Regions from separate parts of the Metapseudomonas furukawaii genome, predicted to be linked through region 3. Evidence: predicted binding sites of a transcription regulator. Region 3 holds the regulator's gene; each other region holds the start of a gene.
The links. The regulator FliA, encoded in region 3, starts transcription of late flagellar genes. The targets are predictions, from matches to a motif close to CTAAAGTTTNNNNNNNNNNNGCCGNTAA.
Positions count from the first base shown of each region.

Region 1: a site for FliA is predicted at 1,007-1,034, ahead of KF707C_RS09500 (methyl-accepting chemotaxis protein). Genes of this name have one in related genera too.
Region 2: a site for FliA is predicted at 874-901, ahead of KF707C_RS10765 (methyl-accepting chemotaxis protein). Genes of this name have one in related genera too.

Region 1 is NZ_AP014862.1:2,046,477-2,048,739, forward strand. Features, by position in the region: gene KF707C_RS09500 (methyl-accepting chemotaxis protein) at 1-979, opposite strand, end outside; gene acnA (aconitate hydratase AcnA) at 1,259-2,263, opposite strand, start outside.
Region 2 is NZ_AP014862.1:2,310,691-2,312,953, reverse strand. Features, by position in the region: gene KF707C_RS10770 (undecaprenyl-diphosphate phosphatase) at 1-742, opposite strand, end outside; gene KF707C_RS10765 (methyl-accepting chemotaxis protein) at 1,015-2,263, shown strand, end outside.
Region 3 is NZ_AP014862.1:4,351,549-4,353,811, forward strand. Features, by position in the region: gene KF707C_RS20105 (protein phosphatase CheZ) at 1-232, opposite strand, end outside; gene KF707C_RS20110 (chemotaxis response regulator CheY) at 252-626, opposite strand; gene fliA (RNA polymerase sigma factor FliA) at 709-1,455, opposite strand; gene fleN (flagellar synthesis regulator FleN) at 1,452-2,263, opposite strand, start outside.

The DNA of each region.
Region 1 (2,263 bases), 2.3 Mb from region 3:
TGGCCTCGCGGGTTTCCGCTGCGATCTGGCGGCCCTGGCCGGTGAGGCGGTTCGCCTCCTGGGTGGCGTCGGCGGTGCGCTGCACATTGTTCGCCACTTCCTGGGTGGTGGCGGCCATCTGGTTGACCGCAGTGGCGACCTGCTCGGTCTCCACGCGCTGGCGCTCCAGCCCTTCGGAGCTGTTGTGGGCCAGGGTATCGGCCTGGCGTGCCTGCTGGGTCAGGTGCTCGGCGGTGTCCTGCAGCCGGGTCAGGCAGGTCTTCAGGCGGGCTTCCTGGCTGAGCATGGCCATTTCCAGCCGTCCCTGGACGCCACGGCTGTCGGTGTACATCTGTGCGATCAGCGGGTCCGAGGTGGTCTGTTCGGCGAGGTGCAGCAGGCGCTTGATGCCCCGGTTCTGCCAAGCCAGGCCCACCAGGCCCAGGGGGACCGAGAGCAGGGCGGCCAGCAGGAAGCCCCAATGGGAGTTGAGCCAGACGCCGATGAGGAAGGCGATCTGGCTGATGAGGATGAACGGCAGCCAGTCCTGCAACACCGGCAACCACTTGTCCCGATTGGGAATGGCGGCCTTGCCGGCATTCAAGCGCTTGTAGAGTGCTTCGGCGCGACGCACCTGTTCGGCGGTGGGTTTGATCCGCACCGACTCGTAGCCGACGATCTGGCTGCCTTCGAAGATGGGCGTGACGTAGGCATTGACCCAGTAGTGATCACCGTTCTTGCAGCGGTTCTTCACGATGCCCATCCACGGGCGGCCTTGCTTGAGGGTGCTCCACATGTGCCCGAAAACGGCCGGGGGGACATCGGGGTGACGCACGAGGTTGTGGGGCGACCGAATCAGTTCTTCACGGCTGTAGCCGCTGATTTCCACGAAGGCCTCGTTGCAATAGGTGATGATGCCCTTGCTGTCCGTGGTGGAGATCAGACGCTGTTCGGTGGGGAAGCTGCGTTCCCGTTGGGTGATCGGTTGGTTGTTTCTCATGGTGTCCTTCCGCAAGGCTTACAGCATCTATCGGCATCCAGGCCACAAGGTTGAGCCCTTTTTCGGGGCGCTAGTCTAATCGGAATCGATTCCGCACGGTTTATGGCTTTTTGCCTTCGGACACTGGCTGGGCGGCCTGTACCCCGGTGAGCCCGGGGAACCACGTCCTGGGGACCGTGCCATGGGGCACCGGTTCTGCTCGTGACGATGGAGATTCGGCGGGGATGCCCCTTCCGGGAGCCCGGAGCGAGTCCGGGCTCCACGGACATGGACGCCTGATCAGGGGCTCAGCAATTGCCGCAGGACGTAGTGCAGGATGCCGCCGGCCTTGAAGTATTCCACTTCGTTCAGGGTGTCGATGCGGCAGAGCAGGCGAGCCTGATCGCGGGAGCCATCCTGGCGGCTGATTTCCAGGGTCAGTTCCATCTGCGGTTTGAGGTTCGCGCCATCGAGCCCAAGGATCGCCAGGGTTTCCTGGCCTGTGAGGTTGAGGGTCTTGCGGTCGTCGCCATCCCTGAACTGCAGGGGCAGCACCCCCATTCCCACCAGGTTGGAGCGGTGGATTCGCTCGAAGCTTTCGGCGATCACCGCCTTGACCCCCAGCAGGTTGGTGCCCTTGGCCGCCCAGTCACGGGATGAACCCGTGCCGTATTCCTTGCCGGCCACTATGACCAGGGGTGTGCCCTCGGCCTGGTAGCGCATGGCGGCGTCGTAGATGGCCAGCTTGTCGCCGCTGGGCACATGGAGGGTGTTGCCGCCTTCCTCGCCTCCGAGCATCTCGTTGCGAATGCGGATGTTGGCGAAGGTGCCGCGCATCATGACCTCGTGGTTGCCGCGCCGCGAGCCGTAGGAGTTGAAGTCCGCAGGCTGCACACCCCGCTGCTGCAGGTAGCGGCCGGCGGGGCTGTCGGCCTTGATGTTGCCGGCCGGGGAGATGTGGTCGGTGGTGACCGAGTCTCCCAGCAAGGCCAGGATTCGGGCATCGCGTACATCCTCCACCTTGGGCGGGGCTCCGGTGATGTCGTTGAAGAAGGGTGGGTGCTGGATATAGGTGGAGTCGGCCTGCCAGGCGTAGGTGTCTGACTCCGGCACCTGGATCGCGCGCCATTGCGCATCGCCGGTGAAGACTTCGGCGTATTCCTTGCGGAACATGGCGGTATCCACCTTGGCGATGGCCTCGGCGATCTCCGTCTGGCTGGGCCAGATGTCACGCAGGTAGACGGGCTGCCCATCGCTACCCAGGCCCAGGGGTTGCCCGCCGAGGTCGATCCTGACGCTGCCGGC
Region 2 (2,263 bases), 2.0 Mb from region 3:
CCGCATAGCTGTGGGTGCCGATGAACTTGAGCAGGCCGCGCACGGCGATCATGGCGAAGATGAAAGACACCACGGAGCCCAACAGGAACACCGGCAGGTCGCTGGGCTGGAACAGGTCGCGGTACTTGTAGCCCGAGTAGACCGCCGCCCCCACCATGGTGGGCATGGCCAGGAAGAAGGAAAATTCGGTGGCCGCCTTGCGCGACAGCCCGAACAGCAGGCCGCCGATGATGGTGGCACCCGAACGCGAGGTACCCGGAATCAGCGCCAGGCACTGGGCGAACCCCACCTTCAGCGCGTGCGTCCAGTTCATCTCGTCCACGGTCTCGGCCTGGATGCGATGGGCGCGCTTCTCCGCCCAGAGGATCGCCACGCCGCCGACCACCAGCGCCGAGGCGACGGTGATGGGGTTGAACAGGTAATGATGGATCAGGTCCGCGAAGGCGATGCCGAGGACGACCGCAGGGAAGAAGGCCACCATCAGGTTGACCGTGAATCGCTGGGCACCGCGCTGGGTGGGCAGTCCGACCACCACGTCGAAGATCTTGCGGCGGAACTCCCAGACCACGGCCAGGATGGCCGCCAGCTGGATGATGATGTTGAAGGCGATGGCGCGCTCGCCGGTGAAGCCCAGCAGATCCGCCACGACGATCTGGTGGCCCGTACTGGAGATGGGCAGGAACTCGGTCAGGCCCTCGACTATCCCCAGGATGATGGCCTGCATGGCCGTCCATAAATCCATCGAACAACTCCCCCAAAGCGTGCCTCTCAGGCGCGCCCTTGCATGCGTGATGTAGTAGTGGCTGACACCCTGCGGATGCCGCTCGGCGATGAGACCGGGGCTCCGATGAACGGGTTCCGGGGATGAATGACCTTAAGCTTTGCCCCGGCGGGCCGAAATGCTAACAGAGCGTCAGGCGGAAATCGCGGCCAAAGGCGGATTGCCAGTCGCCGCATCCGCTGCCCGGCTTCCGCCAATGCGCCCCATAACAAGAAGACAGGAGTTCCCAGCCCATGCACAGCTTGCGCAACCTGCCGATCAGCCGCCGGCTCTGGCTGATCCTCATCGTCGCGGTCCTCATGCTGGTCGCCCTCGGCGTGGTGATGCTGCAGCAGATCCATCATGACCTCTACCAGGACAAGGAGCTGAAGACCCGCCACGTGGTGGAAACCGCCGCCGGCGTCCTGAAGTACTACCAGGGCCTGGAAGCCGCCGGCACCCTCAGCCGCGAGCAGGCGCAGAAGCAGGCCATGGAGGCCATTCGCGCCCTGCGCTACGGCCAGGGCGACTACTTCTGGATCAACGACCTGACGCCACGGATGGTGATGCACCCGACCAACGCCAAGCTGGAGGGCCAGGACCTGTCCGGCTACAAGGACCCCGACGGCAAACCGCTGTTCAATGACATGGTGCGGGTCGCGCGCGACCAGGGCGCCGGCTTCGTCGACTACCGCTGGCCCAGGCCGGGTTCCAGCGAACCGATCCCCAAGGTCTCCTACGTGCAGTTATTCCAGCCCTGGGGCTGGGTGCTGGGTTCGGGCATCTACATCGACGACATGCTCGGCGAGTTCCGAGCCCAGGCCATGCGCGCCTCGCTGGTGGGGCTGGCCATCGCGGTACTGATGGCGCTCCTGGTGATACTGATCGCCCGCAGCATCACCCGACCACTGAACGAGGTGGTGGCCGCCATGGCGGATATCGCCAATGGCGAAGGCGACCTCAGCAGAGGCCTGGACACCCACGGCCGTGACGAAATCACCGCCCTGGGCGGGCACTTCAATGCCTTCACCGGCAAGTTACGCGGCGTGATCCGCGAGTCCCTGGATGCCGCCGGAGCGCTGGACCGGGCCGCCGGCGACCTGGACGGCATCGCCAGCCAGGGCCTGCGCCAGAGCGAACAGCAGTCCCTGCAGATGGAGCAGGTAGCCACCGCCATCAACCAGGTCACCTACGGCGTGCAGGACGTGGCGAAGAACGCCGAGCACGCGGCTGGCGAAGTCCGCCAGGCCGAGGAGCAGGCACGCCTTGGCCAGGAGAACATCGACAGCAGCCTGCAGCGCATCGACCAGCTCTCCGCCACCATCGGCAAGGCCGTTGGCGTTATCCAGTCCCTGGCCCAGGACAGCGCACAGATCGGCAGCGTGCTGGAGGTCATCCGATCCATTGCCGAGCAGACCAACCTGCTGGCCCTGAACGCGGCCATCGAGGCCGCTCGCGCCGGTGAACAGGGCCGGGGCTTCGCCGTGGTAGCCGACGAGGTGC
Region 3 (2,263 bases):
CCTGGGCATGGGGCAGGCGCGGGTCGATCTGGAAGTTGACGATGGCGTTATGCAGCTCGCGGGTGAGCTTGCCGACCTCCAGGTACAGGCCGCGATCCCGGACCTGGTTGAGTTCTTGGATAAGTTGCACGGCGTCGGTGAAATTGCCTTTCTCCAGGCTGTCCACCAATTCCCGCGCACGGTCTTTCAGGGTCGACTCGAAGTCTCCCAGCAGGGGTTCTTTCTGGTCCATGGTGCCCTCGCGGCCGGCATCAGCCGTTGACCCGCTCGAAGATCTTCTCGATTTTTTCCTTCAGGACCTGGGCGGTGAAGGGCTTGACCACATAGCCGTTCACGCCGGCCTGGGCCGCTTCGATGATCTGGTCGCGCTTGGCTTCCGCGGTCACCATCAGGACTGGCAGGTGCTTCAGGCGTTCATCCGCCCGCACGGCGCGCAGCAGGTCGATGCCGGTCATGCCGGGCATGTTCCAGTCGGTGACGAGAAAGTCGAAGTTGCCGCTGTGGAGCATCGGCAGCGCCGTGGTGCCGTCGTCCGCTTCGGCGGTATTGGTGAAACCCAAATCGCGCAAGAGGTTCTTGATGATGCGTCTCATCGTCGAGAAATCGTCAACGATGAGGATTTTCATGTTCTTGTCCAAGTCGACCTCCGTACAGTCCTCAAACGCCCCTCTTGCCGGGCGCCGTTCAAATCTGGAAGCGGTGTGCCGTTCAGCGCGCGCGCCACTCGCCGAGACGCGCACGCAGGCGTGCGGCGCACTGGCTGTGCAATTGGCTGACCCGCGACTCGCTGACCCCCAGCACTTCCCCGATTTCCTTCAAATTCAGTTCTTCGTCGTAATACAGCGCCAGCACCAGGCGCTCACGCTCCGGCAGGTTCGCGATGGCATCGGCCAGCGCGGCCTGGAAGCGTTCTTCTTCCAGATCATGGGAGGGTGAGAATTGGGTGAAACCGGCGTCCTCGCGCACGCCGCCATGCTCGCCGTCCTGCAACAGGTCGTCGAAGCTGAACAGGCGGCTGCCCAAGGTGTCGCTCAGGATGCCGTAGTAGTCTTCGAGACTCAATCCAAGTTCGGCAGCAACTTCCTGATCTTTAGCGTCACGCCCCGTTCTCGCCTCGATAACGCGGATCGCGTCACTCACCATACGGGTGTTGCGGTGCACCGAACGCGGTGCCCAGTCGCCCTTGCGGACCTCGTCGAGCATGGCGCCGCGAATGCGGATGCCCGCGTAGGTTTCGAAGCTGGCACCCTTGGTGCCGTCGTATTTCTTGGAGGCTTCGAGCAAGCCGATCATCCCGGACTGCATCAGGTCTTCCACCTGCACGCTGGCCGGCAGGCGCGCGAGCAGGTGATAGGCGATGCGCTTGACCAGGGGGGCGTAGCGCTCGATCAACTGATGTTGCGAATCCCTTGCCTGTGTCTTGCCGTACATACGCAGTCCAGTAGCGGGTGTCATACGGGCGTTTCCGCGGGCGACTGTCTGACCAGACGCTCGACGAAGAACTCCAGGTGGCCTCTCGGATTGGCCGGCAGCGGCCAGCTGTCGACCTTCTGCGCGATGGCCTTGAAGGCCAGCGAGCACTTCGAGCGCGGGAAGGCCTCATAGACCGCGCGCTGCTTCTGTACCGCCTTGCGCACCGACTCGTCGTAGGGGACGGCGCCCACGTACTGCAGGGCGACATCCAGGAAGCGGTCGGTCACCTTGGTCAGCTTGGAGAAGAGGTTGCGCCCTTCCTGGGGGCTGTGGGCCATGTTGGCCAGAACCCGGAAGCGGCTCATGCCGTAATCGCGGTTGAGCAACTTGATAAGCGCGTAGGCGTCGGTGATGGAGGTGGGCTCGTCGCAGACCACCACTATGACTTCCTGCGCCGCGCGGACGAAGCTGACCACCGAGTCGCCAATCCCTGCGGCGGTGTCGATCACCAGCACATCGAGGTTGTCGCTGATATCGCTGAACGCCTGGATCAGGCCGGCGTGCTGCATGGGCGAGAGCTGCACCATGCTCTGGGTGCCGGAAGCGGCCGGGACGATACGGATGCCCCCCGGCCCCTGCAACAGCACGTCGCGCAGGTCGCATTCGCCATTGATCACATCGGCCAGGGTGCGCTTGGCGGTGAGGCCGAGCAGCACGTCGACGTTGGCCAGACCCAGGTCGGCGTCCAGCAACATGACGCGGCGACCGAGATCGGCGAGCGCCAGGGAAAGGTTCACCGACACGTTGGTCTTGCCGACGCCGCCCTTGCCGCCGGTCACCGCGATCACCT